2 linked regions of the Flocculibacter collagenilyticus genome follow. The protein of the gene in region 1 interacts with the protein of each later gene in a pairwise test. Links are inferred from orthologs where the notes say so. Each region holds a gene or a part of one and is shown on either strand. Other genes may lie near its edges. The genes, in order: uvrD and lpdA.

Region 1 (15,654 bases):
ATACAGTCGTGTTCTCTATTATCCAGTCAGAATGGCCTTCGGTAAGTAAGTCGCTTTTGGCGAAGCTTGCACCATAATTGTTGTTTATCTCGTCCTAAAATAAAAAGCCAAGTTAACGAATATTCGCTACTTGGCTTTCAATCAGTCTATTAACAAATAATCAAGCTGATTAAGTGTTACGCTTTTTCTGCTGCGCTGTCTTCATCGTTACATTCGCACGCTTTATCTTCTGCCTTCTCTTTACCCGCATTCTTAACGGCTTTTAGTTTTTCGGCGTGATCTAGCTTATGGGTTGGCATTTCTTTATTACCATCAATCAGGTAATTGTCGAACCAACGCATTAAACGCAAGCTGTAGTCATATTGAGCGGCAACTTTACGGTTACCGTGGCCTTCGCCCGGATAATATACTAAACGCACATCTTTACCTTGCACTTTCATGTAGCGATAAAGCTCCATAGATTGAGCAGGGTGTACGCGCGGATCATCTTTACCGTGCATAATTAATAATGGTGTTTTAGATTGGCCTGCCCAGTAAATAGGACTGCGCTCTAAGTAGTACTGCCATTTATCCCACGGGTATGAACGTGCATGTACTAAATGCATTTCGTTAGGAATATCAGTAGTACCAAATTTCGATAATTGATTAGAAATACCAACAAACATTACACTGGCTGCAAAGTGCTCAGTGAGTTTTGTTGCTGCCCATGCAGAAGCGTAACCACCGTAAGATCCGCCAGTAATACCAACGCGTTTTGTATCGGCAATGCCCATATCAACAAGGTGTTTTTTAAAGTCGACTAAGTCGTCAAACTCTTTACCAGCATAATCATTTTGACCAAGCTTAGAGTAAGCAACCCCTTTGCCTGTAGAACCACGATAGTTAGGATAGAATACCGCATAGCCACGTGCTGCAGCCATTTGGCCTGGACGCGAATAACCAGTCACCCAGCCGTCAGGCACATGGCTTTCTGGACCACCATGAACAACCATAATGAGCGGGTAGCTGGTGCCTTTTTGATAATCTAATGGGTAAACCATAACACCATCAATCGTTACACCGTCGCGAGCTTTAAAGGTGAGCGTTTCTTGTTTAGCAAAACGTTTGTCTTTCAACCAAGGGTTAGAGTCGGTTAATTTAATTGACTTTTTACCGCGCTGGAAGAAAATCTCGCTTGGATGCTGTGCGCTATGTCCTTTATAGGACAATGTTTTATCAGAGTCTGATAGGCTTAAATTGGAAGCAATCACTTTGCCTGCTTTGACTGCGGGCTTAGATTTATTGCTACCAACTTTTATTTTTTCAATAGAGCTGTGTGTATTGACGTTAGCAACAAAATATAGAGTGTTTGACTTATTTGCCCACTCGAAATCGCCAATATGCCCCATAAAGTTAGGCAACCACTCTTTAACTTCGCCGGTTTGTGCATTAGCAAGGAATAAGCGACCATCAGCAGGATCGTGCTTATCTTCAGAGCCACGCATAGCGATGTATTTGCCATCATGAGAAAACTCGGCTGCACCTAACTTGCCTTCAGTCTTAAAGCTTAATACCGTTTCTTTGCTGGCTACATTATATAAATGCCACGCTGATTGCATATATTGATCATCAATTAATGCGCTTAACTGGGTTTTTACTAATAATGTGTCGCCTGTTGGAGACCATTCCACCGCACCCACGTATTGCTCAATGTTGATAGCTTCTGGCGATAAAGGTTTGTCAGATTGGGCTAAGTCCACAATAAATAATTGCTGACTTTTTAAATCATATTCATAAACCTCGGCCATAAACCCAAGTTTTTTTAGTTCTTTTTCGGTTTTGTCTTTTGCTGGCTTAGCTAATAGCGCCACTTGTTTGCCATTTGGACTAATGCGGTAGTTATTAATGCCAGTATCTTTTAACGACATCACCTGTTGTGCTTGACCGCCATTAAATGGAATGTGATAAAGGGCAGTGTGCTTTTCGCCATTTAATTTCGCTAGAAAGTACACATGCTTACCGTCATTTGACCATTGCAAATTACGAACACTTACATCACCAGTGATAAATGAGCGCTCATTACCTTTGTCGTCAACAATATAGAGCTCGCTGTAATTTTTGCCATTCTCGTCTTTATATAACTCACGAGGCTTAGAGCGAGTAAATGCAACGTATGCACCATTTGGGCTGACTTTAGGTTGAATAACCGACTTTATTTTAGGGATATCGTCAACTGACAGTACATCATTATTAGACTGTGCAACGACACTGGTTGAACTGGCAACTGCTAGTGCAATAGCAAGCGCAGAGGTGAGCTTTTTCATTGTCCATCCTTTTTATTAGTGCTTATTAGTTTTTTCCGCACACAGTGTACAAAGAAATGGTAAGAAAATCAGCCTATGCTAAGCATAGAGGACTGATTTGCTCTTAAAGGGAAGAATGAAACAATATTGACTGTAACAATTATGGAGCGCGGTATTTGCGTTTAGTGATGTAAATCATTCCCGGGATAAATCCTAGGATGAGAAGCAACGGACTAGGTGATGGTATAAAAAAGCTAGCGTTGGTTAGCACTTCAATGTCACCCGTAAAACGAGGCAGTGAGGATATAAAGGATGAGTCTAGTAATGAACTAGCGGTTACATCAGGATCAAACGAGAGTGCTGATGCGTCATAAATGTCGAGGAAAGGAGTACCAGATACTTGGCCATTATTAACTGAAAAAGTGTCACCAATGTTAAAGTTTATACCGTTTGAAAGGTATTCGCTCATGTTGAACTGCGCAATAATAAACTGACTGTCATCTGTACTGGCAAGGCCGGGTACTGAGAATGGCTCTATGCTCGTCAAGCCTCCAGCCCCAATACCTAATAAGCTTAATTTAAAACTAAACACTCGTCCCTGAAACGTTGTCATTACAATACTGTCTGTAACGTTTTCTTGATCTGGTATAGTTACGCGAACTCCACCATTGCGCTCTTTAGCAATTAATAAAAAGTGCGAGCCGTCACTATACGTGGCTCCGATGGCGACACGTTTACCCGCATCGGCACCAATGTCAATTGTTCCAGCAAATGACTGGTTGCTAAATACCAAACAGCTTAAAACGATGACCCACATTGCACGTGACATAGCTTTTTCCAGATTTATGAATGTGACTTTGGAATGAATACCCAAGTTAATAAAATATCTACTTGTATCAATAGATGAACGATTATGATGAAACATCATTAAGTGTAGCTTTCATTTTCAATTGTGCTAGGCAGAATGAATGTTACCCATTCACCTTTTCCTACAGGGATACCTCTCATTTCAACAAATTAGCTTCGTTATTCTAATAAGTAATAAAAAAGAGTTTTCTAATATTTCTTTTTTACTGGTTGTACCGCTATTCTTTCAGCAGTCTGAAAATAGGAAAGAAGTCTTTAGCTCATGTTACTTGCACAGTTAACTGCGGAATCAAGCCCGCTTACTAATGAACAAATTACTAAACTACAAGGTTTAGTGGCCGAATTGAATCCCATTCAACAAGCGTGGGTGAGTGGTTACCTTGCTGCGAATGCACAGCTTGCTGGTGGCCAAATGCCGATGCTAGCCAGTCAGCCGCAGGCTGGTGATACTTTAACCATTTTATATGGTTCGCAAACCGGTAATGCTAAAGGGATCGCGCAAGCATTGGCAGACAGTGCCCGTTCACAAGGCTTGGCGGTTAAGTTAACGTCGATGGCTGACTTTAAACCGCAGCAGCTAAAGAAAGAAACGCATTTAGTTATTTTGGTAAGCACACATGGCGAAGGTGACGCCCCTGATGATGCGGAAATTCTTCACCAGTTCTTAGCAAGTAAGAAAGCGCCAAAATTAGATAAGTTAAAATATTCAGTACTGGCATTGGGCGACAGCTCTTATGAACTGTTTTGCCAAACAGGTAAAGACTTTGACGAGCGTTTAGCGGCGCTAGGCGCTCAAGCCGTTATTCCACGTCAAGATTGTGATGTTGAATATGAAGACGACGCTAAAACATGGTCTGAAGCGGTGATTAAAACCTTTGAAGAGGAAGTAAAAGAAAGCTCCAATGAAAGTACTTCTCAGGTTATTCCTATGCCGGGTGTGGCTACACCTGCTTCAGCGGCAGCGCAAACCTTTACGAAACAAAATCCATTCACGGCTACACTGGTCGCAAACCAGAAAATTACTGGCCGTAATTCAACCAAAGATGTACGCCATATTGAAATAGATCTTGCCGATTCTGGCATTCAATACCAAGTAGGTGATGCACTGGGTGTGTATTTTGAAAATGATGACGCTATTGTTACCGAGTTATTAGCGCTATTAAGCATTAACGAACATGACGAAGTTAATGTGGGTGAACATTCGCTTACTATTAAAGTGGCACTAAAAGAAGCGCTAGAGCTAACGCTATTGCATCCGGGATTTGTGAAAAAATATGCAGAGCTAATTAATCATGAAGCGCTGACACACATTGCTAGCGATGGCGCAGGGTTGCGTGATTACATTGCAACGCGCCAAGTAATTGATGTTGTGCGTGAATATCCAGACACGGTAAGCGCGGCAGATTTTGCTGGAATATTACGTAAATTAACGCCTCGCTTATATTCAATAGCATCAAGCCAAGCTGAAACCGAAGAAGAAGTACACTTAACATTAGGCCTAGTGGAATATGACGCCTTTGGTCATGTACATCAAGGTGGTGCTTCAGGGTTCTTAGCTAAGCGCCTTGAAGAAGGCGGTGATGTTAAGGTTTATGTTGAGCCAAACAACAATTTCCGATTACCAGCGAATAGCGACACGCCTGTCATCATGATTGGGCCGGGTACAGGGATTGCGCCGTTTAGAGCATTTTTACAGCAGCGTGATGCAGATGAAGCAGCAGGTAAAAACTGGTTATTCTTTGGGAATCCTCATTTTACTCAAGATTTTTTATATCAAACAGAATTACAAGGCTATAAGAAGCAAGGGCTACTGACTCGCTTAGATGTGGCATTTAGTCGCGATCAAGCTGAAAAAGTGTATGTACAAGATCGATTAATAGCACAAGGCCAAGCTGTATTTGAATGGTTAGAGCAAGGCGCCCATATTTATGTGTGTGGTGACGCAAGCAGAATGGCAAAAGATGTACATCATGCTTTAATTGAAATAATTAAACAGCACGGCGCTAAAGATCAAGAACAAGCGGAAGCTTACTTAACCGAATTACGTGCACAAAAGCGTTACCAGAAGGACGTTTATTAATGAGCGACAATAACAAAAATCAAAAATTAGCAGCGAACGAAGGTATCAAAACACGTAGTAACTTTTTACGTGGCACCATTAAAGAAAGTTTGGCTGACAATACAACAGGCTCAATGGCGGAAGACGATCAGCAAGTCACTAAGTTTCACGGCTTTTATCAACAAGACGATCGTGATTTACGCTCAGAACGCAAAGCGCAAAAGCTAGAGCCATTATATAGTTTTATGTTGCGCGCACGTGTGCCAGGTGGCGTTGCAACACCTGAACAGTGGTTAGCAGTGGACAAAGTGGCAGACGAGCTAACTGAATATAACAGCATTCGTTTAACTACGCGCCAAACGTTTCAGTATCACGGCATTTTAAAACCCAATGTGAAACCGTTAATGCAGGCACTGAATACCGTAGAGCTAGATTCGATTGCGGCCTGCGGCGATGTAAACCGTAATGTAATGTGTAACCCCAATCCGATTGCTTCACACATTCATCAAGAAGTGTATCAGTGGTCAGTAAAAATCAGTGAGCACTTATTACCAGAAACACGCGCATTTTGTGATATTTGGTTAGACGGTGAAGAATATAAAAGTGGTGTACAGAAACATACTAAAGAAGGCCATGAACCAATATACGGTCCTACCTATTTACCACGTAAATTTAAAACTGCCGTTGCTGTACCACCGCACAATGATGTAGATGTGTATACAAACGACATGGGCTTTATTGCCATTATCGAAAATGATCAGTTGGTTGGTTTTAATGTTACAGCTGGTGGAGGTATGGGATCTACCCATGGCGATCATGAAACATACCCGCGTTTAGCGTCAGACTTAGGCTTTATTAAATCTGAAGACACATTAAAAATTGCAGAAGGCATTTTAGTGGTTCAACGTAACGAAGGTAATCGTGTTGACCGAAAAAATGCTCGTTTAAAGTATACGATTGATCGTATGGGCGTAGAGGCATTCCGCGCAGCCGTTGAAGAATATGCAGGTATTAAGTTTGAGCCGGCAAAACCTGTTACGTTTACCCAACAGGGTGACAGATATGGTTGGGTTGAAGGTGTAGATGGCAATCATCATCTAACGTTATTTATTGAAAATGGCCGTATTATTGATACCGACACACATCAATTTAAAACGGGATTGCGGTTAATTGCTGAAAAAATGTTAACTATTGGCCAAGGTGATTTGCGTATGACGGCAAATCAAAACTTAATCATCGCCAATATACCCACTGAACATAAGTCAGAGATTGAAGGGTTGGCGCAAGCTCATGGTTTAATGCCACGCATTTCGAAAGTACGTGAAAACACCATGGCCTGTGTTGCTTTACCAACGTGTGCGTTAGCGATGGCAGAAGCCGAACGCTATATGCCAACGTTAGTAAGTAAAGTAGACGATATTATGGCGAAGTATGGCTTAAGCGATCAAGAAATAGTAATGCGTATGACAGGGTGTCCTAATGGGTGTGCACGTCCGTTTGCTGCAGAAGTGGGATTTGTTGGTAAAGGCCCAGGAAAATACAACTATTACTTAGGTGCGGATGGCGTAGGAACACGCCTTAACAAGTTATATATGGAAAACGTAGACGAACAAACGATTTTAACATCGCTTGATTCACTATTAGCGCGTTATGCCAAAGAGCGTAACGCTGATGAAGGGTTTGGTGATTTTGTGGTGCGCGCTGGCGTGCTATCAGCAACTGAAAACAGACCGGTTAGGGGGCAAAATTTCCATGACGGTATCAACGTTGGCCAAGCCTAAGCAAGCCAGCCTAAGTGAGGCTGGCGCAGTGTCGTATAAGCATATACTGACACTGCCTGAGGGTGAGCAACAACAAGCATTACGCGAGATTAATGCGCTGCTTAAGCCATTAACACCACAGCAGCGTGTGGCGTGGTGTTTAGCGAATTTGCCTGACAGTCCGATGCTGTCGTCAAGTTTTGGTATTCAAGCTGCCGTAATGCTGCATTTGCTCACTGAACAACAGCCTGATATTCCAGTGGTGTTAACAGATACTGGCTATTTATTTCCTGAAACGTATCAGTTTATTGATCAACTTCAGCAGCAACTGTCGTTAAACTTGCATGTCTATCGCAGCAATATGACACCAGCATGGCAAGAAGCAGTGCATGGTAAATTGTGGGAACAGGGCGAAGTAGGGTTAAAGCGTTATAATCAGCTTAATAAAGTTGAGCCAATGTTAAAAGCAATTGAGCAACTGAAGGTTGGTACATGGTTTTCAGGCTTACGTCGTACTCAATCATCCACTCGTGAAGACAAGGATATTGTTGAAATTAGCAAGGGCACGGTGAAGGTTTATCCAATGTTGGAGTGGACTAACAAAGATGTGCATTACTACTTACAAGATAATGATTTACCTTACCATCCGCTATGGGAAGCCGGCTATGTTTCAGTGGGTGACGTACATACCACACGTCCATTAGAGCTTGGCATGACTGAAGAAGAAACTCGCTTCAATGGGATGTCTCGAGAATGTGGTCTACACATTGACGGTGACGGTATTTAATTACCGTCACTCTTTTTATCCTTTATTTCTTTACTAAACCGTATATTCAACGTTAGAGCGTGCCATGCAATATTTACCTATTTTTACTCAGGTTTCTAACCGCAAAATTTTAGTTGTTGGCGGTGGTAATGTCGCATTAAGAAAAGCACGCACGTTGGTGAATGCAAACGCTAAAGTTACATTATTAGCTCCTGAGTTTTGTAACGAAACTACAGACTTCATAGCGCAGCATCAACTTACCAAAGTGATCGATGTATTCTCGCCAGAACACCTTTCTGGCTATGTGTTGGTTATCGCTGCCACAGATAATGAAGCAGTTAATCAAGCAGTATACGACGCGGCAAATGCACGCGACATGTTTGTGAATGTGGTGGATGATACGAAGCGTTCAACGTTTATTTTTCCGTCTATTGTAGACCGAGATCCAATTACGATTGCTATTTCTAGCGCAGGAAAGGCGCCAGTATTAGCACGACGTCTACGTGAGAAATTAGAAACCTTTATTCCTCAGCACATTGGCGCATTGGCAACACTTGTGGGTGGATTTCGTGATCAGGTAAAAAATAAAATTAATGGATTTGCAGCGCGTCGCCAATTTTGGGAACGGGTGTTTAATAGCCAAGTGGTGTCTAAAGTCGCCAAAGGCCAAATTGAAGCTGCACAGCACGACCTAAAGAACATGCTTGATGCGCCAGAATCTGATGATAAAGGTGAAGTGTATATTGTGGGCGGGGGACCTGGTAACCCTGATCTATTAACGCTTCGTGCTTTACAGTTAATGCAACAAGCAGACGTTGTCGTTTACGACCGACTCATTTCACCTAAAGTATTAGACTTAGTGCGTCGTGATGCAGAGCTGATTTCAGTTGGTAAAAAAGCCGGTTTTCATTCCGTCCCTCAAGAACAAATTAATACGATGCTAGTCGAATTGGCACAGCAGGGCCATAAAGTGTGTCGTTTAAAAGGCGGCGATCCATTTATTTTTGGTCGTGGCGGAGAAGAAATTGAAGAGTTAGTTCAACATAATATTCCGTTTCAAGTTGTGCCAGGTATTACTGCAGCGGCAGGTTGTGCGGCTTATGCAGGCATTCCACTCACCCATAGAGATTATGCACAAAGTGTTGAGTTTGTAACTGGACACTGCCAGCCAAATGGCATGCCTGTTAATTGGCAAGCAATGGCGCGGGAGAACCATACATTAGTGATTTATATGGGCGTAATGAAGTCACCTGAAATAGCCGATGCATTATTAACACATGGTCGCGATGCGAATACACCGGTGGCTATTATTGAAAAAGGTTCTACTTCACAGCAACGCGTTGTAACAGGGACTTTAGCGCAATTACCAAGTATGGCGGCAGATAATCACATCGGTTCACCCGCATTGGTGATAGTGGGTGAAGTCGTGAGTTTACGTAACACTTGTCAATGGTTTGAGGCAGCGGGAGCGCAGACAGGCCAAGGTATGGCTGAAGATCTGACGGCGTAAAGAAACTTTTATTTCACATTTGTGAACCAATCGGTTTTCTCTTTGTCATACAAAAGCTTACAAGCCTGTTAACAAATATAGTTCGATACTTAGCCGTAATTAAGGTTGTAGCTTTGTCGTAGTTGCTATCTGTATCTTTATATTTGATTTACTTTTTGTGTGACGAAGAAAGTGACACTATCGTTATCGACATGGTTGATTGTAGGCTAATTTTTATATATTAAATACAAGGACTTTTAATGAGTAAAATATTACCTAGTGTCTTTTTCTTGATTTTAGGAAGTTCACTTTCTCCTGTGCAAGCGAATGAAAGTAGTGATTGGTATGTTGGCGGCGCTTACAGTGCGCAGGAAATATCTACCAACGACTATAAGCTACTTGGCGCTTCATTAGGATACCAATTCAATGAGCATCTAGCACTTGAAATGCGTGCATTGAAAGGAATTTCTGGTGAGCAATTTAGCGGTGATTTTAGCCATAAAATTAAGCATCAAGCTAGTTTATCCCTAAAAGGATCATATCCACTTAGCTCGTCAGTAGACATATATGGGCTTGTAGGCTGGACGACTAGTGAGGTTCGTGCAGCAGGCTATGCAATCATTTTGGTTGACGAAAATAATGTGACGCTGGTTGAACCTTATGTGCAAACGGATACAGAGAATGGCTATAGTTTCGGAGCAGGCCTCGAATATAAGCTAAATGCGAACATTAGTTTATACAGTGAATTCCAATTTCTGCCTGATGCGGATCACATTAGCAATAGTGAAAATTGGAAAAGTATCAGTTTGGGTTTTAACTACCATTTCTAGTTTATTCAAGTGACTATCTAGTAGTTGAATTAGAAGTTGAGCTTATATCTCTCTTAATGAGCATGCTTATTAAGAGAGATAAAAGTTTATAGAAAAAGTATTTTAAATATCTTCGTCAGAGATATATTTAGTTTTCATTACATACGAATAGGCAGTGCTAAATGCCAACTCTTGAAACTGTTTTAAGCCAGTATCTCTAATGTCTACTACGATTGGATTTTTCTTGATTAACTCTTTTGATTGGGTTGGGCTAATAAACTCAACTTGAACATCTGTAATTAACTGCAATGCTGCTTCTATTTTAAAACCGATTGCGCCCCCTGCGAATTTACCCTTTTGTGGACGTTCACGTATTACAACACGTTCAATTTTATAGTCGTCTAAAAACTTTTTGAATGTGTTTTGAAACGCTTGCAGTTTTTCAGCGTCTTTATCGTAATGAAGAGTGAGTTTGCGTAATCTTACTTCGTCAATATCAATTAGCCCTCGATCATAAGAAATAACAGCGATAATTGCTTCGCTACCTTTGATATCAACACCACAAACTTTCATAATCTTTCCTCACTTTTTATGTTGTTTGTTATTATACGTGTTATTAGATAAATAAGTAATTTCAGTGATGTACTATTTTTGCTTGAGACTACCACATCGTTAAATTAATGGGGTGCTGTGAATACAATTGTAACGTCTTACTTAGATAAGCTAAATCAATATGGCTACAGGGGCATTATGTGGCTTAAAGGAGAGGTGGCGTTAATCAACGTAAAATTGACCGAGTTGTTTCATCAACATTTGCCTAACATTGATGTTGCACTGCTGGCCGATAAGGACGACGTTAACTTTACCTGCTCGTGCACTGTGCAGAAATTTCCGATTAAAAAAGCTAAGCAGTTATTAGGCACTGAGTATGATGTAGTCATTTACAATGGATTTGATGGTTTAAGTCCAAATGCGCTAGGCATCATATCTGGCTGTGTTCGTGCTGGTGGCCTTTTCATTATACTGAGTCCTGACAATGACACGTGGTTGCAACATATCGATCATCAAAACAATGCACTGTGTGTGTATCCATATAAAATTGATGAAATAACGCAGCATTTTAAACAGCGTTTTATCGATGTCTCTAGTGATTGTACTGAAACTGATGCAGTTAAAACATCAAGTCAATCTCACGCAAAGGCTCGTTTATTTAGTGACAGTTATTTACTCGCAGCATCGCACATCAACACCACCACTGAGCTTGTCGATGAGCGATTTAAAACGGCAGATCAATTAGACGCATATACTGCGATTAAGCAGGTGGTCACGGGACACCGTAATAGACCGTTAGTGATTAAAGCTGACCGAGGTCGAGGTAAAAGCAGTGTACTAGGTATTACCGCGGCTGAATTATTACTGTCTAAATTGTCACATATTGCGGTAGTGGCACCTTCTATTTCTGCGGTAAAACCGTTATTTGAGCAAGCAAGCCAGTATTTGCTAAACGCGCCGTGGAGCGGTGCTGCCTCTATCACGCTGCTTACAGAAGGTGGTGAACAGAGAACTCTTACCTTTATTCCACCCGATCAAATAGAGCAGCAACTTAATCATTACCAATTAGTACTTGTGGATGAAGCTGCTGCCATTCCAACGCCTATTTTGACGGCTATGTTATCAGGACACTCTCGTCTTGTGTTTTCCACCACGATTCATGGCTATGAAGGGACGGGTAGAGGCTTTGATGTTAGATTCAAACAAGTGTTGAATAAGTTAACACCAGATTGGCGACAAGTCACAATGAGTGCACCAATTCGCTGGCGGCAAGGCTGCCCGTTAGAGCGTTGGACTAATCAACTCTTGTTACTCGCACCGCGCAAACATACACATGCGCTGAGTCAGACGAATGTAGAGCCAGATGCGATAAAGTTTGACTTAATAACTGCAACAACCCTAAGCAATGACGATGAGTTATTGCAGCAAGTATTTGAACTACTGGTATTAGCGCATTATCAAACGACACCGCAAGATTTAAAATATTTACTTGATGCACCAAATTTAGACGTACATATTGCAACAGTTTCACAGCAGGTTGTTGCGGTTACGTTAGTATCTAAGGAAGGAGAGTTACCTACACAGTTAACTGAAGAAATTAGCCAAGGTGTGCGCAGGCCACAAGGGCATTTAATGGCGCAAACATTAATTAATCACTGTGGCATTCCCCAATCTGCCAGCCTAAAGATAGCGCGGGTTGTGCGTATTGCCGTTGAGCCTAATGTACAAGAGTGTGGAATAGGCTCTGACTTTCTTAATTATTTGAAGCAATATTACATCAACGCCCAGTTCCATTTATTATCAACCAGTTTTGGTGCATCGACATCGCTACTCCGCTTTTGGTATAAAGCAGGCTATTTGCCGATTCGTTGTGGTTATAAACGCGATGCAGCCAGTGGCGAACACAGTATTGCGTTATTGCTACCGCTGGACGATGAAGGTAATACCATTGCGGCAATTGCATATCAACGATTTTGCGCGAGTTTTCCCATCCAGTTAAGTACCGTATTTGCTGACTTGGACGCTGCGCTAGTGTGCGAGTTGTTCAGTGCCGCTTTTGCTAAAAAGGCCGACAGGTTAAATGTAACCACCTCGCAAGCTACTACAGCGCCTAGTCGAATAACGCCACGAATACACAATTCGTTAGATGAGTACGAAATTACCACGTTACACGCCTATGCTCATTTTAATAAAGATTATTTCAGTGTTGAGGTTGTGTTAAAGCACTACGTAATAAAGCAGCTAGTGAGTGGTGTATTAAGCACTTATTATTCGAATGACCAATTGAACAACCAAGTGAATGACAGCCATTTACTGATCATGCGAGTATTACAAAATAAAGCCTTAGCTGAATGTTGCACACACCTAGGTTTGAGTGGCAAAAAGCAGCTAGAGCAGCAAATGCGCACGGTGGTTAGCAAGCTGCTCTCTAACGATGAAGTGGTTTAATAACGCAATTTGCGCCTATACGGCTTCTAATCGCGCATATCCTGTCACTAGCCATTTAGTGCCCACCGCATCAAAATTAATTTGTATGCGGGCACTGTCGCCACTTCCTTCATAATTTAATACCGTGCCTTCACCAAATTTAGGATGTAGTACACGTTGCCCTAAATTAAATCCGGTTGATTCGAAAGCAACATGGCTAGCTGCAGGAGCAAATCGACCTGCATTTGATGGCCTAGTGACGGCTGCACGCATGCGTATTTCTTCAATACATTCATCAGGGATTTCGCGGATAAAGCGCGAAGGACGATGGTATTTATCCTGCCCATATAAACGGCGTGTTTCTGCATAACTGATATACAGCTTTTGCATTGCACGCGTAATGCCTACGTAACATAAGCGCCGTTCTTCTTCTAATCGGCCCTGTTCTTCCGCCGATTGTTGGCTTGGAAACATGCCTTCTTCAACACCTGCCATGAATACCAATGGAAACTCTAACCCTTTGGCAGAATGCAGAGTCATTAATTGTATCGCATCTTCAAATTCATCGGCCTGATCATCCCCTGCTTCAAGTGCAGCTTGTGATAGAAACGCCTGTAATGGCGTCATATTTTCCGTATCTTCACTGGGCGTAAATTGCTGACAAGCCGTGACTAATTCTTGTAAGTTTTCTATGCGGGTTTTAGCTTTTTCGCCTTTTTCTGCTTGATACATGGCATACAAGCCACTGTCACGAATAATGCTGTCTGCCTGTTCATGTAAGAGCTTGTCTGCAATATTATGCTCAAACGCTGTAATCGTATCAATAAAGTGCTGAATGGCATTCGCTGCTCGGCCAGATAAAAGCTTGTCATTAATGCAGGTTAACGCAGCTTGCCACAGCGTTGCCCCATGTTGTTTAGCGGTGTCTCGAACGGTTGCCAATGTGCGTTCACCAATCCCCCTTGCTGGGGTATTGATAATGCGCTCAAAGGCAGCGTCATCATTGCGGTTTGTAATAAGGCGCAAATATGCCAACGAGTCTTTAATTTCTTGTCGGTCATAGAAGCGTTGCCCACCGTAAATGCGGTATTTTAGATTGGCCTGACGGATCGCATCTTCCAGTGCCCGCGATTGAGCATTATTACGATATAAAATGGCGACATCGTTTAATGTATTACCTTTGCTTGACCATTGCTCAATGGCGTTAACTATAAACCTTGCTTCGTCTAATTCATTGTAGGCAGCGTATAGTGAGATTGGCTCGCCTGCATCGCCATCAGTCCATAATTCTTTACCCATACGCGCACTATTATTTTCAATGAGTTGGTTGGCTGCTTTTAGAATGGTATTAGTTGAGCGATAGTTTTGTTCTAGCCGTATTGTTTGCGCGTTAGGAAAGTCATTGGTGAACTTGTGAATGTTTTCTATTTTGGCGCCGCGCCAGCCGTAAATTGACTGATCATCATCTCCAACTATCGTAATGTTGCCATGTTCTCCGGCTAACAGTCGCAACCAAGCATATTGTACGGTGTTAGTATCTTGAAACTCGTCTACCAAAATATGCTCGAAGCGTTGTTGGTAATGGCGCAATAGTGGTGGATGCTTTAATAGCGTTTCGTGTGCGCGTAACAAAATTTCTGCAAAATCGATTAAACCAGCACGGTCACAGGCTTCTTGATAACTTGCGTACACTTTTAGCATTTGCTTTTCGGTGTGATCGTAGCTTTCAATGTGCTGTGGGCGCAGCCCTTCATCTTTTTTATTATTAATAAACCATTGCACTTGCTTGGGTGGGTAATGCTTCTCGTCTAAATTTAATGCTTTAAGGGTGCGGCGAATAAAGCGATATTGATCGTCAGAGTCTAAAATTTGAAACGTCTCAGGCAAGCTTGCTTCTTGAAAATGTGTGCGTAAAAATCGATGGGCTAGCCCATGAAATGTGCCAAGCCACATCCCGCCAACATGACTGCCCATTAAAGTTTGCACTCTGCCTCGCATTTCAGCAGCCGCCTTATTAGTAAAGGTAACAGCCATGATACTAAACGGTGACGCTTGCTCGACTTGCATCAGCCAAGCAATGCGGTGTACTAACACTCGGGTTTTGCCACTGCCAGCACCTGCCAGCACTAACATGCTTTGCAATGGTGCCGATACCGCTTCACGCTGGCGGTCATTTAAATGTTCAATAAGATGAGAAACGTCCATAATTCGCCTGATTAGTTCTGGTCACCTGAACAGCATTGAGATGTGTCGACTGCCGATGAGCGGTATAAAAAATAGATAAAAAGTGCTGTATATTATAACAGTGGTTAAAAATTATGAAATGGAAATAAGATTAAAATCGCTAATAAAATATTGTCAGTAAATTTTACATAAGAAATGCTGCTCGTTACTTAGAAGCAGTAAAGTTGATGTTTTATAATGGCTTTTTAAGTTGGTTTGATTATTGCTTTAAGCATAAAAATTTTGTTGTACCACTAATAAGAAGTAATCCATTCATGAAACAGTCCATTCTTTTTGTGCTTTGCTTATGTCAAAGTGTATTCTCTTTTAACGCCTCGGCTACGCTTATGGCAGATCATTACATTCCGTTCTGGGATGACAATAATGAAACGGTGGCAAACGAAATGATGTTCACCGCGG
Region 2 (15,626 bases), 3.2 Mb from region 1 along the record:
TTCTACAGGCGGTAAAGTTGCCATGGGCGATGTTATCGTAATGATTGAATCTGCAAGCCAAAGTGGTGGAGCTAAAGCAAGTCAGCAAAATGCTGAGCAAAGCACAGGAAAAAGCACCGAGCAAGCTAGCAGCCAGCCGCAAGCATCAAAAGCGCAACCGTCAGCACAAAAAGCGCCACCTGTTCCGCATCACCCTTCAGCGGGCGAGCGTCAAGCGGGTGGCTTAGTGAATGCTACACCATCAGTACGCAGAATTGCCCGCGAATTCGGGGTAGATCTTACTAAAGTTAAAGGCACAGGCCGCAAAGGACGTATTCTTAAGGAAGACGTGCAAGCTTATGTTAAGTACGAATTATCAAGACCTAAAGCAACGGCTGCGTCAAATGTCAGCGCAAGTGGCGGTGGCCTTCAGGTTATTGCTCAGCCAAAAGTCGATTTTGCAAAGTTTGGTGAAGTTGAAAAGGTTGCATTAACGCGCATTCAGAAAATATCTGGTCCTAACTTACATCGCAACTGGGTTACTATCCCACATGTAACGCAATTTGATGAAGCAGATATCACAGATGTTGAAGCATTCCGTAAAGAGCAAAATGCGTTACTGGCCAAACAAAAAGCCGACTTAAAAATTACGCCACTTGTTTTCATTATGAAAGCCTGTGCAAATGCGCTACTGACTTATCCTGTGTTTAACTCTTCACTGGATGAAGATGGTGAACACTTAATTATGAAAAAATACGTTCACATTGGTATTGCAGTAGACACTCCAAATGGCTTGGTTGTGCCAGTGGTGCGTGATGTAGACAAGAAAGGCGTTAATGAAATTTCAAAAGAACTCATGGAAATTTCGAAAAAAGCACGTGATGGAAAACTAAAAGCAGCCGATATGCAAGGTAGCTGTTTTACCATTTCAAGCTTAGGTGGTATTGGTGGAACTGCATTTACACCTATTGTGAATGCGCCAGATGTCGCGATTTTAGGTGTTTCTAAATCAGAAATGAAACCTAAATGGGATGGTGCTGAATTTGTGCCAAGACTGATGTTGCCACTTTCCTTGTCTTACGACCATCGGGTTATTGATGGTGCTGTAGCGGCAAGGTTTGCAGTGCACGTGAGCAGTGTTTTGTCAGATATTCGTAAGTTAGTCCTTTAATTTAAATTCGATAACGGTAAACCAAATGTTTACCGTTATTAATTGGTTAGATTGGGCGACATACCAACAACACAATGATAAACTTGCCATCGCTTTGTCGCATAAGACATGATGGTTAATAAAATAATTCAAAGAGATGTTAGAAATTTGCTATGGGCATCTCGCATTAAGAACAACAGAGGTTAGCAATGAGCAACGATATCAAAACGCAAGTAGTCGTTATTGGTGCAGGTCCTGGCGGTTATTCAGCAGCATTTCGTGCAGCCGATTTAGGTTTAGATGTAACATTAGTTGAAGCGCGCGACACCTTAGGTGGCGTATGTTTGAATGTTGGCTGTATTCCTTCAAAAGCGTTATTACACGTGGCTAAAGTGATTGATGATGCAAAAGATATGGCATCTCATGGTGTTACATTTGGTGAGCCACAAATTGATCTTGATAAAATTCGCGACTGGAAAGACAGCGTAGTAAGCCAACTTACTAAAGGCTTAGACGGCATGTCTAAAATGCGTAAAGTGAAAGTAGTAAACGGCTACGGTAAATTCACCGGCTCAAATACGCTTAAGGTTGAAGGTAAAGACGGTAGCACTACTATCACATTCGACAATGCAATCATTGCTGCGGGCTCAGAGCCAGTAGCGTTGCCGTTCATTCCTGAAGATGATCGTGTTATTGATTCAACCGGTGCACTTGAGCTTAAAAATATTCCTGAAGAAATGCTGGTACTGGGTGGCGGTATTATCGGTCTTGAAATGGGTACGGTATACAGCGCGCTAGGTTCAAAAGTCAGTGTTGTTGAATTTGCTGACCAACTAGTTCCTGCGGCGGATAAAGACGTAGTAAAAACGTATACCAAATATAATAAAGACCGTTTCAACGTTATGTTGTCAACTAAGGTTGTAGCAGTAGACGCGAAAGATGACGGTTTATATGTAACATTTGAAGGCAAAAAAGCGCCTGCAGAGCCAGTGCGTTATGATTCGATTTTAGTTGCTGTGGGCCGTCGTCCAAATGGTAACTTAATGGATGCTGCTAAAGCAGGTGTTAATGTTGATGAGCGTGGCTTTATTAATGTTGATAACCAATTACGCACGAATGTGAACCATATTTTTGCAATTGGTGATGTTGTTGGTCAACCAATGTTAGCGCATAAAGCTGTTCATGAAGCACACGTAGCGGCTGAAGTAATTGCGGGTCAAAAGCACTTCTTTGAACCAAAATGTATTCCTTCAATTGCTTACACTGATCCAGAAATGGCTTGGGTAGGGGTTACGGAAAAAGAAGCAAAAGAACAAGGTATGAATGTTGAATCAGCAACGTTCCCTTGGGCAGCGTCAGGCCGTGCAATTGCATCGGCAAGAACAGAAGGTTTCACTAAGCTAATCTTCGACAAAGATACCCATCGCGTAGTGGGTGGTGCAATTGTAGGTATTAACGCCGGTGAAATGTTAGGTGAAATTGGCTTAGCCATTGAAATGGGCGCAGATGCGGAAGATATCGCATTAACCATTCATGCTCACCCTACACTAAATGAGTCTATTGGCTTAGCGGCGGAAATTTACGAAGGTACAATTACCGACTTACCAAACGCAAAAGCGAAAAAGAAAAAATAGGTTTTATTAGGCTAATACGTCCTAATGGCCTAAATAAGAGTAATACTAAAGCCGCTATCTATTATTAGAAAGCGGCTTTTTGTTTAGCAGAACAAGAGTGCTCATCCATTGGCCTCCCATCAATTTTTAAAGTTAAGCTCATGCCAATAAATGCTGTCAGTCAATTAAGACAAGTGCTTAAAGCAAATTCAACAAAACCATTTAATGCGCGAGGCTCTAAAACCGTACGTTGTGAAGAATGCTTATTGCAACATACGATGTGTATATGTGCAGATGTTAAACAGGTGAAGCTAGATGCTGCGTTTTGCTTAATTATGTATAAAACTGAGCCATTAAAGCCGTCTAATACAGGTAAGTTAATTGCGGATGTTGTTGCAGATACCTTTGCGTTTCTGTGGTCTAGAACCGAACCAAGCGAAGAAATGCTGGCACTATTAAATGATCCGCAGTGGCAACCATATGTGATTTTTCCTGAAGAAGGTGTCGCACCAGAGCGTGTGACTCAGCAGGTAAGCTTAACCGATACAACGAAGCGCCCTTTATTTATTCTTTTAGATGGGACATGGCGTGAAGCCAAAAAAATGTTTCGCAAAAGCCCATGGCTTAATCAGTTTCCTGTATTAAGTTTTGCGCCTGAAACAGTATCAAATTATCAAATGCGTAGCAGCTACCATGATCACCATATCTGTACGGCAGAGGTGGCGGTAATGACGCTAGAGTTAATAAAAGCGCAATCAGCGGCTGATGCATTAGAAGCACATTTTATTGCCTTTAGAAAACGCTACATGGCAAATAAAACCAATCATTTTGGCGATTTTGAAAAGTTGTAGTTAAACAGGTAATATCGGTCGTCGAATAACATAATAATAACTACATTGTGCAAGGAAAAAATTTCACACTTGCGCTACTGATAATAATTACGGGAACTTTCATGAAAAAAGTAACAGCAATTGCTGCTGGTGTTGCGCTAGCGTTAGGCTTAGCTGCATGCTCACCGCAAAACTCAGAAACTGCGAGTAGCACAAAAAGCGAAGTGGCAGAGTCAAAACAACAACTTATCTCAGGTGTTGAATTAGAAAATTTTGATAAGTCAGTTAATCCAGCTGACGACTTTTATACTTACGTAAATGGTAAGTGGCTTGAAAGAACAGAAATTCCTGCTGATCGTTCAAACTATGGCTCTTTTAGTAAGCTATACGATGATTCGCAAAATGCGATGAAAAAGCTGATTGAAGAAGCTGCAGCAAATAAAAATGCAACGCCAGGCTCTAACGAGCAGAAGTTAGGCGACTTTTATAAGGCTTACATGGACACAGAGCTTGCTGAAGAATTAAAGCTTGCACCAATTAAGCCTGATCTTACACTGATTAAGTCAATTAATACGCGTGACGATTACGTTGCGGCAATGGCATATTTACAGAAAAAAGGCGTTACCACTCCGTTTGGCTGGTACGTAAACAATGATGCTAAGAATTCTAAAGAATACGCGGTATACACTTATCAAAGTGGTACAGCCTTACCAGACCGCGATTACTACTTAGAAAACGCAGAAAAATTTGAAAAAATTCGCAAAGAATACATCATATACGTGACAGATATGCTAAAAGCAGCGGGTCACGAACATGCCGAAAAAGCGGCTCAGAGTGTGTTTGAATTTGAAAAGAAACTGGCTGAAAATCACTGGACGCGTGTGCAGTCGCGTGATGCAACTAAGCGTTACAACAAATACAGTGCGGCTGATTTGAACAAAGCCATGGGCGAGTTTCCTTGGGACAAATACGCTGAACAAGTTGGTTTAGCATCAGCTGAGTCTATTATTGTTAGCCAGCCTTCTTACTTTGAAGCATTTGGTGAGCTATTCGCGAACACAGATATTCAAACACTTAAAGACTATATGATGTTCCATACTATTGATGGTGCAGCTAGCCTATTACATAAAGAACTAGTAGACCGTCATTTTGCATTCCATAGCACAGTGTTAAGTGGTGTGGCAGAGCAAAAGCCGCGCTGGAAAAAAGCGGTAGATAGTGCCAATGGCGTGATTGGTGAAATCTTAGGTCAGTTGTATGTGAAAGAGTACTTCAAGCCTGAAGCAAAAGAACGTATGGAAGAGATGGTGGATAACCTGATTAAAGCATACGGTATTGCGATTGATGAGTTGGAGTGGATGTCTGAAGAAACGAAGAAAGCCGCTAAAGTTAAGTTAAGTAAGTTCACACCTAAAATTGGTTATCCTGATAAGTGGAAAGACTATTCAGATCTTGACATTAAAGCAGACGATTTAGTAGGCAATTTTACCCGCTTTAGCGAGTGGACATATCAAGACATGGCAAGCAAAATTGGCAAGCCAGTTGACCGTTCAGAGTGGCATATGACACCGCAAACGGTGAATGCATACTTCAACCCAGTTAATAACGAAATCGTATTCCCTGCGGCAATTTTACAACCACCTTTCTTTAACCTAGAAGCGGATGACGCGGTAAACTATGGTGGTATTGGTGCCGTTATCGGTCACGAATTAGGCCATGGCTTTGACGACCAAGGCGCAAAATATAATGGTGACGGGAACCTAGTTAACTGGTGGACCGAGCAAGATTTAAAAGAGTTTCAAACTCGTGGCGCTAAATTAGCTAGCCAATATGCTGCTTATGCACCATTTGAAGATGCATCAGTAAATGGTGAGCTAACACTAGGTGAGAACATTGGTGATCTTGGTGGCTTAACGGTTGCACTTAAAGCTTATGAATTATCACTAGATGGCAAAAAAGCACCAGTAATGGATGGCTTCACAGGTACACAACGCTTCTTCATTGGTTGGTCGCAAGTATGGCGTCGTAAATATCGTGATGAAGAGTTACGTCGTCGTCTAATGACAGATCCGCACTCACCAAGCCAATACCGTGTAATTGGTATTGTGGCAAGCATGCCTGAGTTTTATCAAGCATTTGACGTGAAGGAAGGTGATGCAATGTATATTGCGCCTGAAGATCGCGTAAAAATTTGGTAATTAATTCCTGTTATGAACAAGCCAGCAATTTTTTGCTGGCTTGATATAAATCACTATTATGCTAACTATATTTTTTATTTATAGTTATCCAATTTTAATTTCCCCTTATTCCTATTATACTTTACGTCCACGTAAACCATATCAATCAAAGATTTAAAGTGGGTAGTGACAGATGTACTACACTTTCTAAACCCGTTATAGGATGTGGTTATTGTCGAATGACAAAAACTCAACGTTCGTGAGTGTAAACTAAGCAGTCAACTAACCACGCACATTTAAGATAAAGAGGACACAGTCGTGCTTCAAGAATATCGTAAACACGTAGAAGAGCGTGCAGCAGAAGGCATTGTACCTAAGCCGTTAAATGCCAAGCAAACAGCAGAACTTGTAGAACTAATTAAAAATCCACCTGCTGGTGAAGAAACCTTTTTACTAGAACTATTATCTGATCGCGTACCTCCTGGGGTAGATGATGCAGCGTATGTTAAAGCTGGCTTTTTAGCTGCTATCGCAAAAGGCGAAGCAACATCACCAATTTTGGACGCTGAACAAGCAACGAAATTATTGGGCACTATGTTAGGTGGTTATAACATTCAGCCAATGATTGAGTTACTTGATAACGACCAGCTTGCGCCAATTGCCGTTGAAGGCTTAAGTAAAACATTATTGATGTTTGATGCTTTCTTTGATGTTAAAGAAAAAGCAGACGCTGGCAATAAATATGCTAAGCAAGTAATGGAATCATGGGCAAATGCAGAGTGGTTCTTAAACAAGCCGGCAGTACCTGAAAAAATTACTGTTAAAGTATTTAAAGTCACTGGTGAAACCAACACTGATGACTTGTCACCTGCACCAGATGCATGGTCTCGTCCAGATATTCCATTACACGCGTTAGCGATGCTAAAAATGGAACGTGATGGTATTAACCCTGACGAGCCGGGCTCAATTGGCCCAATTAAGCAAATTAAAGCACTTCAAGAAGATAATATTCCATTAGCGTATGTTGGTGATGTAGTTGGTACGGGCTCGTCTCGTAAATCAGCAACTAACTCGGTACTGTGGTTTATGGGTCATGATATCCCTCATGTTCCAAACAAGCGCAGCGGCGGTGTATGTTTAGGCGGTAAAATCGCTCCTATCTTCTTCAACACAATGGAAGATTCAGGCGCATTACCAATAGAGCTTGATGTACAAAAAATGAATATGGGCGATGTTATTGATATTTTCCCATACGAAGGCGTTGTTAAGCGTTCAGGTACTGATGAAGTAATTTCTGAGTTTGAGCTAAGCTCAAACGTATTACTTGACGAAGTACGTGCTGGTGGTCGTATTCCACTTATCATTGGTCGTGGTCTAACAGACCGTGCTCGTGAAGCACTAGGTTTAGGCTCTACTGATATCTTCAAAAAGCCTGTTGATCCAATAGATTCTGGCAAAGGCTTCACGCTAGCACAGAAAATGGTTGGTAAAGCGTGTGGTGTTGCTGGTATTCGTCCTGGTCAATACTGTGAACCGAAAATGACAACGGTTGGTTCGCAAGACACTACAGGTCCTATGACGCGTGACGAACTAAAAGATTTAGCATGTTTAGGCTTCACAGCTGACTTAACAATGCAATCATTCTGTCACACTTCAGCGTATCCGAAGCCAGTTGATGTTGAAACGCATCACACATTACCAGACTTCATTATGAATCGTGGCGGTGTTTCTCTACGTCCTGGTGACGGTATTATCCACTCGTGGTTAAACCGCATGTTGTTACCAGATACAGTTGGTACTGGTGGTGACTCGCATACACGTTTCCCAATGGGTATTTCATTCCCAGCTGGTTCTGGTCTTGTTGCATTCGCAGCAGCGACAGGTGTAATGCCGCTTGATATGCCAGAGTCTGTATTAGTTCGCTTTAAAGGCGAAATGCAACCGGGTATTACATTACGTGATTTAGTGCACGCAATTCCGTTATATGGCATTAAAAATGGCCTATTAACTGTAGAGAAAGCAGGTAAAATCAACGAATTCTCAGGTCGTGTACTAGAGATTGAAGGGCTTGAAAACTTAACTGTTGAGCAAGCATTCGAACTTTCAGATGCATCAGCAGAGCGTAGTGCAGCAGGTTGTACGATTAAGCTTTCTGAAGAGTCAGTTAAAGAGTACTTAGAATCTAACATTGTAATGCTTAAGTGGATGATCGCTGAAGGTTACGGTGATGTTCGTACTATTGAGCGTCGTATTCAAGCGATGGAAAGCTGGTTAGCTAATCCTGAGTTAATGGAAGCAGATAAAGATGCTGAATATAAGCATGTAATCGAAATTGATCTTGCTGACATTAAAGAGCCAATTGTATGTTGTCCAAACGACCCTGATGATGCAAAAGTATTATCAGAAGTAGCGGGCGAGAAGCTTGATGAAGTATTTATCGGCTCATGTATGACGAACATCGGTCACTTCCGTGCTGCTGGTAAATTACTAGATAAGCACAAAGGCGAATTACCGACACGTTTATGGATTGCACCGCCAACTAAAATGGATCGTGATCAATTAACGGAAGAAGGGTATTACGGCATATACGGCCGCGCAGGTGTGCGTATTGAAACACCGGGCTGTTCACTATGTATGGGTAACCAAGCACGTGTTGCAGACAAAGCAACGGTATTGTCTACCTCTACGCGTAACTTCCCTAACCGTTTAGGTAATGGTGCGAATGTATATCTAACGTCAGCTGAATTAGCGGCGGTAGGTGCAATTGTTGGTCGTTTACCAACGGTTGAAGAATACATGGAATATGCGAAGCAAATCGATGCGACAGCAGCGGATACATTCCGTTACTTAAATTTCCATAAGATGCCGCATTACACTAAAAAAGCGGAAACAGTGATTATTCAACAAGCGGTTTAATGCTGAGGAATAAATTGTTTTAACACACCGTTTTAACAATACACTTTAATAAAAACGCACCTTATTGTAAGGTGCGTTTTTTTATGTCTGGCAACATGCGCCCAGTGTGGCGATAAGAAACAAGTAGTGAATAATATGACCATGAACGTATTGATAATTGGCTATGTGTGGCCAGAGCCGAAGTCATCAGCTGCGGGCAGTAATATGCTTTCTTTGATAAAGTTATTTCGTCAACAAGATTGGCAAGTAACCTTCGCCAGCCCTGCTGAGTTAAGTATGCACATGGCAGACTTGGCTATGTTGAATGTGCCAACGCAAAGTATTGCACTGAACGACAGTAGCTTTGATCAATATATTTCTGAATTAGCACCAGATATTGTGGTGTTTGACCGCTACATGATGGAAGAGCAGTTTGCATGGCGGGTTGAGAAAAACTGTCCTTCGGCACTTAGGATCTTACAAAGCGAAGATTTACACTTCTTACGCCAAGCTCGACACAAAGCATTAAAACAGCATCGAGATATTCAACAAGAAGATTGGCATTCAGATTATGCGAAAAGAGAGATTGCAGCAATTTTGCGTTGTGATCTTACTTTCATTATTTCGAGTGCTGAAATGAAGTTGTTACAAGAGCAATTTAACATTGATCCTGCATTGTTACAGCATGCGCCATTCATGGTTGAAAATATTTCATCAAATGAAATTGACACGCTGCCGACGTTTGAGCAACGTACGGATTTCATTTCAATTGGCAGTTTTCGTCATGAGCCGAATTGGGATGCCGTATTGTGGCTTTATAAAGAAATTTGGCCAAAAATTAGAAAGCGTTTACCGCAAGCAAGTATTCGGGTTTGCGGTTCATACCCTCCTAAAAAAGCAACGCAGTTACATAATCCGAAAATTGGGTTTTATGTGAAAGGGTGGGTTGAAGATGCACAACATGAAATGCAACAAGCAAGGGTGTGTTTAGCACCACTGCGTTTTGGGGCAGGCCTTAAAGGTAAGTTAATTGATGCGATGCAGGCTGGTACGCCTAATGTCACATCAACTATTGGCGTTGAGGCAATGAGTTGTATACCAAGGCTTGAATATTCCTCTGAATCACGTGTTAGTGTTGATGGGGGCGAAGCAACTCTTACAGATGAAGCTAAGAACACTTTACCATGGTCTGGTTATATTGAAGATGATGTTGATTCATTTGTAGAGCAGGCGGTTGCGCTGTATTCAGACTCAACTGCTTGGCAACAGGCGCAGCAAAATGGTTTTCAGATAATTAATCAAATTTATGATGCTGAAGTGATCGGTAAGGCGCTTATTGACAGAATCAATAATGTGTTACAACACCTTGGTCAGCATAGATTAAATAATTTTACAGGTGCTATGCTTCGCCACCACTCATTGAAAAGTACTCAATACATGTCTCAATGGATTGAAGAAAAAAATAAGCATAAAGTTGAGCCTGAATCATAACAAACGCCCGTAATCGGGCGCTACTGGGCTGTGTTTAGTAGGGCGTATTTAGAAGGCACTGTTTATAAGTTAATGCTTACAACCAGTGCTTAAAAATCCGTACTTAAAAATCCGTACTTAAAAATTAGTGACACTATTTTTTATTGGCCGCAACTTATGCGGCGTCTTCTTTTTCAATAATAAAGTCGTTATTTTTCTCAAGCTCGGTGTCGGCATTTGCAGTATCTGTATCTGGTAAGGTTGTTATATCGGCTTGCAGAACGTTTTTTGTGTCAGCGTCTTCATCACTGCTAGTTGCCTCGGTAGATTTATTAGACTTAGTGTCTGCTTTTTTTGACGACTTTTCAGCTGCTTTTTTCTTAGCTTGCAGGGCGATAAGCACGTCTTCTCTGTTCTTTGCTAAAAATACGCTTAATTCTTCTTTCATTGCTTCATCAAGGGCGAGTGGTGCCTCATCTAACAATACTGTTAAATGCTCTGCCATGTCTAACATACGATCGTATTCATCAGCAGATTTTTTATCAGTAAAGGTCATCACTTCTTTTCCTTTATTGTTTACAGTTCTAATTATTACGTAACGAGTTTCAACAGCCATAACTTGCCCCTAATCATTTATCTTTTACTTTGATACAACGATGTATAGTTTACTGTTTAAATATACAGTAGTATTTTATTATGTAAAGAAAGAATGCAAATATTTCTCAAATAGTAATAATTATCATTTGCAAATGGGTTTTGTTCATGCATAATAGATTTCGAAAGTTGCTTACACTTAGTTAAAAATTATTTTTTAACTTATTGTTTAACGGTCGATAAGTTGCTGCTGTATTTGTCTTTTAATATAGGTGTGGTTTAACTTTCAGAGTCCCTCCACGGGTCTTAAATGTGCTGGTTTGCCAGAGAGGCTATTTACTTCTCTGGCTTTTTTTTTATATGATTGCAGTTGTAAAAAAATGAGCAAATAATAGAGACGAAAATGAAAGGTCAACAGACCCTTACAATGCACAAGCGCAGCAGTAAATTTAACCATTGGTTATCTTGCACTTTAATGCTTGCGATCATTGCTTTCGTTAACCATGATCTCACGCATTATTCGCTTACTTCCTTTAACCACTCGGTAATACAAACCCAGCATGGCCTTCACTCAACTGGTAATAGCATAGTAGCTAGTGCCATTACAGATGTAGAAGGCACTGAAAAGGTAAAGCAAGCCGTTCACGCAACTGACATTGGTAATGAAGAGTCAACGCCAATATCCTATGCAGACTGCTTACTGTGTTTGTATTCTCATCTTTTGGACACTGGAATTAACAGTGTCGGTTTATTCAATTTTGAAATAAGCCAAATGAGTGACGTGCTGAATAATCGGCTCGATACTGACTTTCCATCGCTATTAATCACGCTTTACTACCTTCGCGGCCCACCTCGTTCATTCTTATAAGCCGTAAGGCTTTATAACGCTATTCACTATTTTTGATGTTTATGAAGGGCATATGTTCGTCATATTTATTCATGTGATCTTTGCCAACTATGCTTCAAATGCAGTTGATATAGCGTGTTACCTATATTTGTCATAGTGAAACGATAACATCGCACTTTTATTTTTCCATACTAATACTGGCTACACTTGCTGGTGTTTTTTGATGCGATGTTAACCAGTAGCTATAGTTAATAAAATTTGATGCTGTATGGCTAGCTAATACTTATTTTCTATAGGTGTATTGTTGGCGGTGCAGTGCTTTACAAGTGAATGAACAAAATGAAAACACAATTAAATACAATACTTTTGGGTTTAGCCGCGGCTTCTGTGTCTGCTTATGCTGATAACGCTGCAACAGGGCACTTAATCAAGGGCACAATAATTGACCCTACGGGTAAACCGATTTCGTCCGCACAAGTTGATCTTCATGGCACAAGACTGACGACTCAAACGGATGAAAACGGACAGTTTGAATTAACACTTCCTCCGTTGAAAAAAACCAACAAGGCTGCACTTAATCAACATGCTGATGAATTGCATGTGAAAGCAGATGGCTTTGGTTTTAAAACGGTTAAGATCATGCACCAAGATGGGGTGCATCAAATAACGCTGTCTCCATCGGTTATGGAGCATTACGATGTGTACGCAACCCCATTTCATGCCTCTACTTTAGAATCGTCTGCGCCAGTTAGCGTGTTGGCAGGTGACTCCTTAAAAAACAAACATGCTTCAACGTTAGGCGACACATTAAAAACAGAACTTGGTGTGCATTCTTCTTATTTTGGGCCAGTCAGTAGTAGCCCTATCATTCGTGGGTTAGATGGCCCGCGCGTAATGATCGCGCAAAATGGTTTAGACGTGAGTGACGTTTCACGTGGCAGCCCAGATCACGTTGTTGCCACTGAAACCGCAACAGTGACACAAGTTGAAGTATTAAGAGGGCCTGCAACATTATTCTATGGCAGCGGAGCCATTGGTGGTGTTGTGAACATTGTTGATAACCGAGTACCAACAAATACTGACACTATTGCTGAATGGCAAGCTAGCCATAATACGGTTGCGAATGAAAATGAAGCTGCGTTTATGTTTGGTACTGGCAAGGACGACGTTGCGGTACATCTTGATGGTTTTTGGCGCAAAGGTGATGACTATAACATTCCCATCCAGTCAGAAATGCATGATGATCACGACGAAGAAGCGCATGAACATGATGAAGAGCACCATGATACAGCAACGGATAAGCTTGAAAATAGCAATGCCAAAGCGTTAGGCGGTACTGTCGGCGTAAGTTATTTAATGGATGATGGCTTTGTAGGATTTTCATTTGGTCGGCTTGAACGTAATTACGGTATTCCTTTTCATGCTCACGAAGAACACGAAGAACATGAAGAACATGAAGAACATGAAGCGCATGAAGCGCATGAAGCGCATGAAGAGTCTGTTGAAGGTCAAATGCAGCAGAATAGGTGGCAACTGTTAAGCGAAAAAGCATTGGATAGTAATGTACTAACAGCTATAAACACTAAAGTCGGTTACACAGATTACCAACATGCAGAAGTAGAAAACGGTATTGTTGGCACAGTGTTTAATACTGAAGCATGGCAACTACGCAGTGATTTAATATTAAAAGAACATGCGGGCTGGCACGGCGCAGTCACGTTTGACTACAAAAACAACGACTTTAACGTAGTCGGCGCAGAAGCATTTTCACCACCTTCAACAACTCGCTCTTACGCGCTTGCATGGCTGGAAGAAAAGCACTTTGGTGATGTACTGGTTCAGTTGGGCGCTAGAATTGAGCGGGTTAAGCTAACTACAGATGTCGCTGAACACCATGATGATGAAGAGCATGAAGAAGACGAGCATCATGATGAACTAGAGTTAAATACATCAAGCTTTCCTGCACAAACGTTTACACCAAAGAGTATTTCAGCAGGAATTGTTTGGGACTTCACCCCAGGCTACAACATCGCGTTATCCTACACACACGCAGAACGTGCTCCATCTGCATCTGAATTATTTTCATTTGGGCCACACATAGGCACCAATACATTTGAAGTAGGCGCACTTTATCAGTTAGATGCAGAGGCCGACCATGCCGATGAATTTATTGCCACTAATAACACCGCTAAGCTAGAAAAGTCTAATAACATAGAGTTAAGTTTTAGAAAATTTGAAGGTGATGTAGGGTTTGTCGCAAACGTTTTTTATAACCAAATAGATGACTATTACTTCCAAGCTGATACTGGGCTCACTTTTAGTGCTGAGCATCATGACCACGAAGAAACAGAAGAAGAGCATGCTGCGCATGAGGATGAGGCAGGCTTACCTATCTTTAACTACCAAGTACGAGACGCTGAGTTTTATGGACTGGAAGCACAACTGATGTGGCAATACACACCAGCCTTAAAGTTTACACTGCAAGCAGACACAATTCGTGGCAAATTAGCGTCTGGCGAATACTTACCACGTATTCCACCAGCAAGGTTAGGCTTAATGGCTAACTATGAAATCGGTAATTGGAGCTTACAGTTAGACGCAATGCATCACTTTGAACAAAGCCGTATTGCAGCTAATGAAACAGAAACAGATAACTACACCATGACTAATGCAATCCTAAGCTATCATTTTGATTATGCTAAACAATACTTTAGCACTTATATTAAAGTGAATAACTTATTTGACCAAGTGGGCCGTGTGCATAGCTCATTTTTAAAAGATGAAGTCGTGCTGCCTAGCAGAGGGATTGTACTGGGTATTCGTAGTCAGTTTTAATTAATGTGTTTTAATCATTATCATTGAGGGGAGCAGAAGCTCCCCTTAAGTGCATTAAATTAGCTACTTATGTTTTTGTTAGATGGTTAATGGCTGCTTGTCCGTTTTGGTGCTTGTTGTTAATAAAGTGAGCCATTTTGTCAGCAACCTTATGATTAGTGAGCTGATCTGCGATTTTTAATAATGTCGTTTGATTAGCCTCTTCACCACTTTCTACAGCCTTTTGAAAACGATTCCATAAACTAAATAGACTTTGCGGCTTTTGGCTTAATAACTCGATGGCGTGATAAATCGTTATTCCGCAGGTGTAGTAATATCGAAATTTTCCATTATCAGCAGCTTTAGATAGAGGAAACTGCTCAATACCTTCAGCACAGTGATTTTTCATATTCTCAATTTTTTTGGTTACATAGTTTGTGGTGTCAGGGAATAAGTGGGTGAGGGCATGTGCTGCCAACATATCTGCATGGCCTTCGTGGATCCATGATTGACTGTCATCAGCGGGATGAACGTGCTGAAATAAGTGTGCTGCTTCATGTGCAAAAAACCATAATGTTTTATGCAGAAAGTGGTCGTCGGAAACCTTTTTCTCGAGGTTACTCATATTCCAGTGCATAAAAATCTGATTAGGCAATGTACCGCCTTCAGATGAGCCGCCTTTAGCATTGGCGTAAGAAGCAAAAAGGGTTGGCTTACTGTTAGATTGCAGCTTCCCTAAATGCTTTTCAAAGTAATTCATGAATGTGGGGATGTCTGAATTAAGTGATGTCGTTATTTTTTCAGGTAAACCACTATCAATTAAAGCAATAAAACTATCAGTCACTATAGGCTGCTGCTTACCAACATAAATATTCATACCGTTGTTACTATCAGTCCAGCTTACTGCTTTGGTAACGAGTTCACCGTTCACAATAGCATGTTCATTATCAGGAATGGTTAAGGTTAAATGCCATTGATTTACCGAGTCATCACAGCTATTAATGCACGCAAACAAGCGGCCACTATGAAATAACATTCCGCCGTCAGAAAAAGGTGAAAAAGGTGCGTAATCTTTGGGTAAGTGCTTGTACGTTGGGGTTAATGTAAACGCTGCGTGTGTAAAAGCCGAGCCATCCTTTGTAACAACATACTCTTTGTTATTCTGATAAATAATTTTGAAGTTATCAGAAACAGGTGTCCATCGTTTAACCCTTGAATTATCTGGATTTCTAATAAACTCTAACTGCTTAGCAGGCT

The links.
Region 2: the proteins of uvrD (region 1) and lpdA interact in binary tests that used the Escherichia coli proteins (3 or more experiments, as listed by UniProt). The link is inferred for Flocculibacter collagenilyticus from one-to-one orthologs.

What each region holds. Positions count from the first base shown.
Region 1 is NZ_CP059888.1:67,002-82,655, forward strand. Bases 12,633-15,548 are described here. They hold uvrD (DNA helicase II), read right to left. Parts: upstream 15,217-15,548; coding sequence 13,048-15,216; downstream 12,633-13,047. Other genes in these bases: HUU81_RS00335 (tRNA(Met) cytidine acetyltransferase TmcA), read left to right, coding at 12,633-13,032. Also shown: HUU81_RS00290 (GNAT family N-acetyltransferase), read left to right, coding at 1-77; HUU81_RS00295 (S9 family peptidase), read right to left, coding at 177-2,303; HUU81_RS00300 (hypothetical protein), read right to left, coding at 2,443-3,111; HUU81_RS00305 (assimilatory sulfite reductase (NADPH) flavoprotein subunit), read left to right, coding at 3,412-5,229; cysI (assimilatory sulfite reductase (NADPH) hemoprotein subunit), read left to right, coding at 5,229-6,989; HUU81_RS00315 (phosphoadenylyl-sulfate reductase), read left to right, coding at 6,961-7,755; siroheme synthase CysG, read left to right, coding at 7,820-9,244; HUU81_RS00325 (porin family protein), read left to right, coding at 9,484-10,053; HUU81_RS00330 (DUF3010 family protein), read right to left, coding at 10,156-10,605; more of HUU81_RS00335, read left to right, coding at 10,723-12,632; HUU81_RS00345 (PEP-CTERM sorting domain-containing protein), read left to right, coding at 15,582-15,654. UniProt on the Escherichia coli protein: A helicase with DNA-dependent ATPase activity. Unwinds DNA duplexes with 3'-5' polarity. Translocates on single-stranded DNA with 3'-5' polarity. Initiates unwinding more efficiently from a nicked substrate than double-stranded DNA.
Region 2 is NZ_CP059888.1:3,234,118-3,249,743, reverse strand. What follows is about bases 663-3,550. They hold lpdA (dihydrolipoyl dehydrogenase), read left to right. Parts: upstream 663-1,338; coding sequence 1,339-2,763; downstream 2,764-3,550. Other genes in these bases: HUU81_RS14400 (tRNA-uridine aminocarboxypropyltransferase), read left to right, coding at 2,904-3,550; aceF (pyruvate dehydrogenase complex dihydrolipoyllysine-residue acetyltransferase), read left to right, coding at 663-1,150. In the rest of the region: more of aceF, read left to right, coding at 1-662; more of HUU81_RS14400, read left to right, coding at 3,551-3,593; HUU81_RS14395 (M13 family metallopeptidase), read left to right, coding at 3,695-5,770; acnB (bifunctional aconitate hydratase 2/2-methylisocitrate dehydratase), read left to right, coding at 6,068-8,665; HUU81_RS14385 (glycosyltransferase), read left to right, coding at 8,801-10,135; HUU81_RS14380 (YebG family protein), read right to left, coding at 10,290-10,730; HUU81_RS14375 (hypothetical protein), read left to right, coding at 11,112-11,576; HUU81_RS17540 (TonB-dependent receptor), read left to right, coding at 11,895-14,390; HUU81_RS14365 (gluzincin family metallopeptidase), read right to left, coding at 14,458-15,626. UniProt on the Escherichia coli protein: Lipoamide dehydrogenase is a component of the glycine cleavage system as well as of the alpha-ketoacid dehydrogenase complexes.